DNA from 2 places in the Paenibacillus sp. FSL H8-0260 genome. Region 1 is predicted to be linked to the other one. Evidence: riboswitches for the same ligand, from Rfam matches in the RefSeq annotation. Region 1 holds a riboswitch; the other holds the start of a gene.
What was found. A riboswitch is a leader RNA that binds a small molecule or an ion and turns the genes downstream of it on or off. The one in region 1 is predicted to bind cyclic di-GMP.

Region 1 (4,976 bases):
ACTGTCGGCGTTGGCGTCGGTGTCACTGTCGGCGTCGGTGTTGGCGTCGGTGTTGGTGTCGGCGTTGGTGTCACTGTCGGCGTCGGCGTTGGTGTTGGTGTTGGCGTTGGTGTTGGTGTCACTGTCGGCGTCGGCGTTGGTGTCACTGTCGGCGTTGGCGTTGGTGTCACTGTCGGCGTTGGCGTTGGCGTTGGTGTCACTGTCGGCGTCGGCGTTGGTGTTGGCGTTGGTGTCACTGTCGGCGTTGGCGTTGGCGTCGGTGTCGGCGTTGGTGTTGGCGTTGGTGTCACTGTCGGCGTTGGCGTTGGCTTCGGTGTCGGCGTTGGCGTCGGCGTTGGTGTTGGTGTCGGTGTTGGCGTCACTGTCGGCGTTGGTGTTGGCGTCGGACATGGTGTTGGCGTCGGTGTCGGCGTTGGTGTCGCTGTCGGTGTTGGTGTTGGTGTCACTGTCGGTGTTGGTGTCGGCGTTGGTGTCACTGTCGGCGTCGGCGTTGGTGTCACTGTCGGCGTTGGCGTTGGTGTTGGCGTTGGTGTCACTGTCGGCGTTGGCGTTGGCGTCGGCGTTGGCGTCGGTGTCGGCGTTGGTGTCGGCGTTGGTGTCGGCGTTGGTGTCACTGTTGGCGTTGGTGTCGGTGTTGGCGTCACTGTCGGCGTTGGTGTCGGTGTTGGTCCAGGTTCATCACCATCGTATGGATAGTGGTGAAATTCACCACCACCAGTACCTTTGAGTGAAGCCGCCACTAAAGTACCGTTAATCTGACCATTAATAAAATCAACATGAGCATAGGGGGCAAGTATGCTTCCCATTACACCTATGCCTGCCATATCAAGATACGCAGCTTGGCTAAAGTTAAGCAAAATTTTCTTGCTGTTCAACACGTTATTAGGTAGAAATCCGAAGTTTTTCATTTTTACGTTAGAACCATCAATATTAATAATTGCAGTAGATCCTGAAGGAACATTTATTGTAATTCCGTAGGTATTAGAGACGTTATCTCCTGAAACATTAAAAACATTGACCGCAGGATCTGTACCTGTCAGGATAAGGCTGCCATATTGGTACACTGTTGTTCCATTCGCCGGCAATGCTGCAAGTTCTGCTGATTTGTCCTTCAAAGACTGACCTACTGCTGAAAAGTCAATCGTACTCCCCTGTCTTTTTGTACCACCCTTGAGGAGCGTTACATTCCCTGAAAAATCTCCCCCGTGCACGATATTCCCATAAACAGTACCTCCGTTGAAAGTAAGATTCCCTCCAACAACAAGTGTGTCAGTCAGGGAAACCTCTGCAGCGGTCAACCTATCTCCAACACTATAGTTGGTTAAGTTAACGTTACCTCCAGCAGCAAACCTTCCTTCCGTATCCGAAACTGTTGTTATATCCCCTAGAATAAACACGTTGTAGACCGCTGCAATTCCCAATGTAGAAGAACTACTAGCTCCAGCAACTCCAGCTCCCAATGAGGAAAGCCCACTACCTACCGTCAAAATCCCAGCTAATACAAGCGAGAGTAACGGTTTTATTCTTCTTTTCAAATGGCACACCTCCTAAAACTATGATTTATATTAATCAGAATAATTACCAGAAACTCTAAAGGACCTAACAACAAAAAAGACCGCCAAAAAGAAGTGAAATTCCCTTCTCATGGCAGTCGGACGGTCATTGTGCCTTTAAGACACTTTAGACTCCTGGACTTTGCGTCCCGCCCTTTCAGACGGTTTGCTATTATCATGACTATATATATGTATTACACTGCAAGTCCAGAACTGGTAGCTGAAGCATTCTATCCAATAACAGTCTATGACTTTTAATACTTTTGAATTAATAACAGTTTAGCGCCCGACACCCACAATTGTCAATCAATTCCTTTCGATAATTCCCCGCATTAGTACCACACAAAAAAAGCGCCTGAAGGCGCTTCGCATAAGGTTTTTCATTAAATTTTAAAGTAACTGTATATAGCCCAATATGGATATCCATAAGGGAATACTCAGAATTAAACCAAAAAACAATCCACGCTGGAGGCTGCCCTCTTTTTCCATCATAATTCTCCTTTATTTGCGTTCGATACATTAATTTTTATTATTACAATTTTTAATATAATTTATTCTTCGTTATTTAGTTGTGAATTTAATCACATTGGATAAGCTGTTTAGAAATACCATTGATTATTTTTGGAATATCGGGGTAGAATACGAATATACGTTCCTATTAGAGGTGATGAGATTCATGCATAGAGCAGAAAGCAGGGACAACATGCTGGTGAAATCTTATTTATTGCTTCCGATGATTTTATCAGCTTTCGAACGGGACTCCGCCATTTTATCTACACACTTACGAACACCCGCCCCTTATCTGGAGGTGCTTGGAACAGCTGCTGCAGTAGCTACAACAGATCTAAGGGATGTTCGTGCAGAAATGAGAAGACGGGGAATCAAGGTGTATGAGCAAAACAGACTTAATACTGGAATTGAAGCCAAGTATATATGTCGTGGCTATCATGAACGAATGCTGCTGTTGAATGACATTGTTGCGGCTCAAGCTGCCATCCATATGCGCAGATACCTAGGGCTGGATATTTCATCTTTTAAGAGTTACGAAGAACAGTACCAGATTAAGTAAAGCTGTATAGAAGCCGCTGCGCTCTCTCCCCCCAATCAATTAGTGAACAAAAAAATAGGCCTTACCATGGGAGTTGGCAAGACCTGAGAGAGATATACCACAAAACACTGGGGGGTGTTTGGTGTCTCTAATATATACCTCGAACCTGAAAAATAGCTGATAGGCACATAAAAATTACATTAAAAATATTGTTCGCCGTTCAGAAGTGATTAGAGTGCTCCCACAAGCTTAGCCGACCTTTAGCTGGAATTGGATGGCTTAATGGATGAACCCCTTCAAGCTTCCAGGCAAACCGTCCTTCACTATAGTCGCCAAAATCATATTCATTCCCATTGATCCATTCCCTTAAATCCACCTCTGGAGTAACCACATAACATCCCGCGAGCTGACCTGTAGCAATAATAGCTCCTGTCGGCAAATTATTCGCTGTATAGCCATGTTTCGCCAATACTGATTTGTACGGTTCCTGTTCACAAAACTTTTTGTCAATCCTCATTCCGGCATGGATGCCTAACTCGCCGCGGTAGGCTGTTCTCCATGAACGAGTTTCAAACTCTTTTTCACCAAGAGCAATTAAGGTCGCCCAAGGCTGCCGTATTGTTATACACCGCATGATATTTATCCCCTTTGTTTATGTTGGACGTTTGTCACGGATGCCACGGATCTCGATCTCGCGTTGTGTAATCTTGTTCACCTTGACCTGATAAATAATCCCAACCGTTTGGTCGATACTCATTTCCATCATTGATCGCCTCTAAAATAAGAACATTTATTTTTATTATATACAAACAAAAGTTCTTATGAAAATATCAATACTACAGACATTCACCTGTAACTCCCCAGAATCAATAAAGGTCGTCATAATGGAAAGGCTGCTGTTTATTCTTATATTGGTAATGTACTAAATGCTATGCCTGTGCAACCGATTTTAAACTAATGTCGTAACCACTGGAGGGGAAGGTCCATGATTCAAAAACCACGTACTACTATTAAATGGACTCTTATTTTTGTTTTTTTGTTATTCGTCACCGCCTGTAGTAAGAATAATGAAGTTTTGAAAGGAATTGTACACACAATAGATGTAGAAAATAAAAGAATTTTAGTAATTTCTGAATTAAAAGAAGAAGACTTGAACAAGGAATACAAGGAGATTCTCGAATCTAATGAGTACTCTCAAGCCATTTGGGTAAATAAAGTTGCACCTTCTAAATATAAAAAAGGCGATGAGATTAAAGTATTTTTTGAAGTAAGTGATGATTCATTCCCTGCACAAGTTACCGCCAAAAAGATCACCAAAATCAAGAATTGAGCAAAAAGAATAGAATCTACTATAAAGAAGCGGCGTCTCCAAAAGGGACGGCGCTTCTTTATAGTAGATTTAAAGAGAAATCAGAGTATATAATATGGAATATTATATACTCTCAACATCTCTGTTACGGGAATTTCCGAAGCAGAAATACCCTTCCGAATATTTACTATGAATAATCTATCCCGGACTAAACATTTACATAATCTGAATATAATAATTCCGGGACATTCTGTAAACGAAAAAAAGCTCACCAGCCGAAGCCAGTGGGCATAATCCCAAGCATTTGGGAGTTCACTCTTTGTTGGAATTACTGAAACCTTACGATGTAACAACTATAGGAGCTTATAACTTCAGGCAATGTACTATCTCCACAACAAGTAAGCTTTCAACAAGATGCAACAGACAACTATACTCATAATGGTTTCCCAATTAATTCTCCCTGTTCAAAAAGCATCTCAATCTGGTGAAATACTAATAACATTCAGTAGATTGGAGGTTTACCATGACAGAAATTGATGAGAGAAAATGGGGGCAGCAGGATCCTATCAAAGAACCACAAGATCGTTATGAACAGTTTTTAAAAGTTGTATCACTAACCTTTGTGAGTGTCACATTCACTATTATTTTCACTGAGATAAAAATGGGCAACTTTCCCCTTAAGCTCATTTTCTTTATTATTGGACAATTCCTCATTTATGGATATGTGATGAAGAATCTGTCCAAGACCTCAGAAAAATTCAAAAATTCCTGCAAGAAATTAAAAATAAAGCTACCCATTCTCTACATTTTATATTTCTTGTTTCTCTTCTATATTGGGCAACCATATTTATAAAATTACTCTGTGCAAAAAAGTGACCCCACCAACTTCCGGCAGGGTCTAGATCTATATTATAAGGGGGTTATGTAATTACTATAATCCTCTTAGCTTAAATAAGTATGAAGCCCGTCTAAAGATTTGCTGAATTTTTATTATTTTTATCGAAACCGATCAAACAAGGTAACGTATCAATCTTAATTTCCAAATTACTACATATACAAAATGGAG
Region 2 (4,976 bases), 770 kb from region 1:
TAATTGCTCTAAAATGTCTGTTCCCTTCAAGCTGTAAAAGGGAATTCGGAATTTCATGAATGGATCTCCTTTGTAATTCGTATTGGCATCAAGCCTATGTGACAACGTTACGATAGAATATAACAGGATGATGATTTATTATCAGTATGTTGGCATACAAAACTATGGAATGTGGATCATGCCTACATTATCTATTCGGGGATTATGGCGATCTGGAAGTGATCCATCCCTCCAATATAACAGTGCTGCTGCGGTGGCTATGAATGATACTGTATTATTTGAGATTAAACATGAGCCTTTTAAGCAGATGCTTGCCGATTACCCGTTGATTAAGGAGCAATTGATGCTGCTGCAAATGGACCGTTTATTTTTATTGAATCGGTTATTACATGAAATGAAATTTCATGATGCGAGAGCGCGTGATATGATCGGAACGTTAAGGGAGACGGCTACCCTTGTACTTAAAGATCTGCAAGAGCAAAAGATTATTGAGATTCAACATCAGCAGATCACCGTGTTAGACCCGAAGTATTTACTGGAGTATACGAATTTCGATTGAGAAGAGCCGTTCCGGGATCTTTTTCAGAGAATTGATTATTAAAGGGGTTATGAATGTGGCTTGTAATCATTGTGTAGTAAGAGATCTGAATTTTGAAATCAAGGCTCATGGTGAGCTTAATCTTAGGGTTTTACCTGAGGTTATTCATCACCTGAGTAGAAGTAATACGATACATAAGGTGGAAGAAAATGTGATTACAATTAAGGAGGCTGGGGTGCGGGATTTTCTGGATTTCTGTAATGACCATATGGAGTCGGAGCAGGTTGAATTCCGTATAGATGACCAAACATGGAGACCCCTATCCGAATTACCCACTGTACTTGATATGGAGTGGATTGATGAGGTTATCACTAAGGGTCTTGTTACTTGCTACTTCCAACCGATTGTGAACGTAAGGGAAGAGATTTTTGCATACGAGCTCCTATCCAGATTTAAAAAAGAAGACGGATCTCTTATCTATCCTAATGAGATTTTTGCGGCGGCACGTAATCGTGGGCGTTTATATGCTTTAGACCGGTTATGTAGAATGACGGCTGTAAAATATGCTGCACCCTTAAATAAAAAAACGTTTATTAATTTTATCCCAACGTCGATCTACGCTCCAGAGTTCTGCTTAAGATCAACCGTTGAACTGGCCAATCAATTAGGCGTCGATCCTTCTCTTTTTGTCTTTGAAGTTGTTGAGACGGAGAAAGTGGATGATCTCGCTCATTTGAAAGCTATTTTGACATATTACAAGGATCGGGGATTTGAATACGCTTTAGATGATGTTGGTGAGGGCTTCAGCACGATCGAGATGTTATTGGAGCTTAAACCCCATTACATGAAGCTGGATATGAAATATGTTCAGGGTGTGTCCAGCGATCTGAACAAACAGAAAATAGCAAAGCAATTTTTAGAAAAAGCTTTAGAAATCCAATCCGTTCCTTTAGCAGAAGGTGTGGAGTTTAGAGAGGACTTTGAATGGCTTAAGCAGAGTGGTTATCAGTTGTTTCAGGGATATTTATTTGGAAAGCCTGATCCTATTCCCAAACAGTAATCCTAATGAGTATATATCCGTCCAGAGGATGAGATGAATTTCAGGTCAGAGTCTGAGTACAGCCAACCCCCGGGGTTGTATAATTTAGGTAATTGAAAAGGGGGACGGGATGGATATGAAATGGCATCAATTTGTAACGCGCTGGGCAGATTCTAGGGGCTTTGATGGACGAGAGATTGATTATCAATGGCCTTCTCCCTCATTTCCGGTCATCAGTATTCGCAGTAATCTAGGGCGATACTCAGGTCAAGCGTATGGTCGTGGAGGTAAACCCCGTGTGAAGACAGCCGTTGGATTAATCGCTATTGGAGATGTAGCTGTCGGCTTGATTTCCATAGGTGCGATAAGCGTGGGCGTATTATCCTTAGGAGCAATATCACTGGGAATGTGGTTAGCGATCGGAGCAATAGCACTTAGCTGGCTTGGCTTCGCAGTGGGAGCGATTGCGATTGCAGGCGTGGCTGTAGGAGCGATCGCAATCGCGGAAAAAGCGTTAGGGGCCATCGCCATAGGGGATACGGCGTTTGGTGCGATAGCGATAGGCAGGATCGCTGGGGGTGCCATAGCTATCGGACAATGGGCATATGGTGTAATCGCAGTTGGCGAACATGGTTTCGGATTAATTCCCATCACGGGCGATGTGTGGAATTGGTTCCGGCGGTTGTTTGGATCGGGGAGTTAAGTAGACCTACAGTCCTAAAGGATGCCCTTCTCTTCCGGGATGGTCGATAAATAATATCTATCACATAAGAAAAACTAATTGCAATTACCTATATTCATTTCATACCAATTAATCATGCGATCCGATCTAGGCTTATGTTACTCTTTGAATGTATTCGAAACTTCATAGGCAAACCTATGGAAATGTAGGGACGCAAAGCTAAAGGGACTAAGGTTATCATAACTATTGTCAGCCAGCTGCCAAAGAGTGTGTAACGCTTTTTGTTAAAATATAAGAAAGTATAAGTTATACACCTATACTTAATATCTTATATTTCTCGCTTAAACGCTTGCCGTCCTTATAGGACGCTGAAGGCGTTTATGCTTGTTAAGGTTTAATAAAAATTAAGTCTTAATTTTTAGGCGACTTTATACGCAATCAAGCTACTCTTTTGGGGTAGTTTTTTTTGTGCCCATTTTTGGGCACTGGAGAGATTCATATGACATCTGGGGGTAAGAAGAGATGAAGAAAATGATTGCGATCGCTACATCGGCGGCCATGTTGGCCAGTTTTTCGAGTGAGGCAGGTTATGCTTTAGCAAGTGAGGCAAGCAAGGTAAATGTAACAAAAACAGTGGCGCAAAGTAAGGTTAACTTATTAAGCAACGCTTCGGTTATTCCGTTTGAGCTGTACGGCAAGGATGCTCTAAATGCCTATAATGAGGTTTTTAGAATGAATCCAGCAAATATTAAATCCATCACAAATAACGGTGGCAACTACTCAGGCTCGCCTATAGCTAAGGCTATGGATGGGGATATGAGCACGCATTGGGAGACTGGCAAACCGAATAGTTCAACGTTTACGAATGAGGTTGTGTTTGTTTTCAATGAGTCCACTGAATTAAATAGAATGGTATACGCGGCTAGGCAATCCGGTGCGAAAGGTAAAGGTTTTGCTCAAGAATTTGAGATCTATGGTTCCACTACCGATGGGGGTGATTTTACGCTCGTGTCTTCTGGAGAATATACAGGCTCAACCGGTGATGTAGTGGAGATTCAGTTCGCACCTACGGCTTTTAAGAGACTTAAATTTGTCTTCAAAAAAGCGAACCAAGATTGGGCGAGTGCGGCTGAGTTTTCTTTTTATAAAGAGGATAGTGTCTCTGCTAAAATGAAAAATTTGTTTACAGATGATACCTTGAGCCAAGTTAGTACTGCCTTTGATACGGCAGAGAAATTAACAGCTTTAGAGAATGAAGTGCAGGCACATCCACTGTATGCGCAGTTTAAAGAAGAGATAGAGAATGCAAAGATCCTTTTGAAGAACCATCAGGTAGAGGCAACGACAGCCAAGGTTTCGAAGCTAAAAGGGTATGGAACAACCTATGAAAATGCCTATAGCCAAGCTTATAGAATGCCGAATGCAAACGTATCAAAAGTAACGGTGAACGGTGGAAGCTACTCAGGTACGAAGCCTGAATATATGCTGGATGACCAGCCCACTACGCATTGGGAAACGAACAAAAACAATGATGCAAGCTTCACGAATGAAGTCGTGTTTGAACTAGCGCAAGCGGAAGTGCTGGACAGAGTGGCTTTTTTGGCTAGAGATAACCGCAAAGGATTCCCAGAGGCTTTTGAAATCTATGCATCAGAGACGAGTAAAGGAGAGACCTTCCAACTTGTATCTAGCGGAACCGCGGTTAGTACCAATGACTTTCTGGAATTTAAATTCGAACCGACGAAGTTTAAAAGATTAAAATTTAAGTTCACAAAAGCTAATATCAACAGACCTTTTGCGGCTGAATTTAGATTTTATACAGAAGATAAAGTAAGCGAAGCTGTAAATGGTATTTTCACAGATGGAACGATGAGTGCGGTTGTGCCTGCTTATAATAGCGTCGAAGCAATCAACGAATTAGAAGAAGCGGCAAAAGTACATCCGCTCTATCCAATCCTGAAAGATTCTTTGGATTTAGCTAAGAAGCTAGTGAATGGTGAAGTTCAAACCGAAGGCACCATCATTGAGGCGGAACAACGTGGAGATATGAAAAAGCATGCGCAGGAAAACCTGAGAATTGGTTTTGGTACGAACAACCAGCCTACAGGTCTCGTTGCAATGCCTGGAGATACGATCAACGTTTATGTGGACGCAGCTTCTAATGATAAGCTACCTTCTTTAGTCTTTTCTCAACAAGAGGCCGCTTGGAATGTTTGGGCTAGAGGTGTGCAATTGCGTCCAGGTAAGAACATTATAACCGTTCCTGAATTTGCTACGAATAGTTATTATGCACATGAAGTGACTAAGGGCGGTACAGTGTATATCGTCAATCCATATACAGCTGAGGAACAAGGGAAAGCGCCATTGATCCGCTTCGAAGGTTTAGAAAAGATTCCTTTTATGACCAAGACCACGGATCCAGAACAATTCAAAACCTTCTTAATCACATACAAACAAAGACTGGACGAAGATAAAGCGGCTCATCCAAATGTTCAAGATCGTAAACTCATAGATGTGGTAGAAATGGCCAGCGATCATGTTATATTCACAGGAACGGCGACGGAGGCGTACAACAAATATATTACGCAAGGAAATAACCCGCTGGACACCGTAACTGGGTATGACACCTGGATGAAGAGCATTTTTGCCTTCTATGGCTTGGATGGCAGTAGCGAGATTCATGATGCCAAGCTAATTCGTGAGAATATTCGCTTGAT

Region 2: another riboswitch for cyclic di-GMP. It lies ahead of MHI51_RS29755 (NPCBM/NEW2 domain-containing protein); the one in region 1 lies ahead of MHI51_RS02605 (choice-of-anchor A family protein).

What each region holds. Positions count from the first base shown of each region.
Region 1 covers NZ_CP150298.1:588,583-593,558, reverse strand. The annotation lists gene MHI51_RS02605 (choice-of-anchor A family protein) at 1-1,535, opposite strand, end outside; cyclic di-GMP riboswitch class I at 1,644-1,734, opposite strand; gene MHI51_RS02600 (hypothetical protein) at 2,230-2,622, shown strand; gene MHI51_RS02595 (ASCH domain-containing protein) at 2,822-3,235, opposite strand; gene MHI51_RS02590 (DUF3221 domain-containing protein) at 3,587-3,931, shown strand; gene MHI51_RS02585 (hypothetical protein) at 4,434-4,763, shown strand.
Region 2 covers NZ_CP150298.1:6,698,217-6,703,192, reverse strand. The annotation lists gene MHI51_RS29770 (Crp/Fnr family transcriptional regulator) at 179-559, shown strand; gene MHI51_RS29765 (EAL domain-containing protein) at 750-1,598, shown strand; gene MHI51_RS29760 (hypothetical protein) at 1,714-2,280, shown strand; cyclic di-GMP riboswitch class I at 2,438-2,524, shown strand; gene MHI51_RS29755 (NPCBM/NEW2 domain-containing protein) at 2,782-4,976, shown strand, end outside.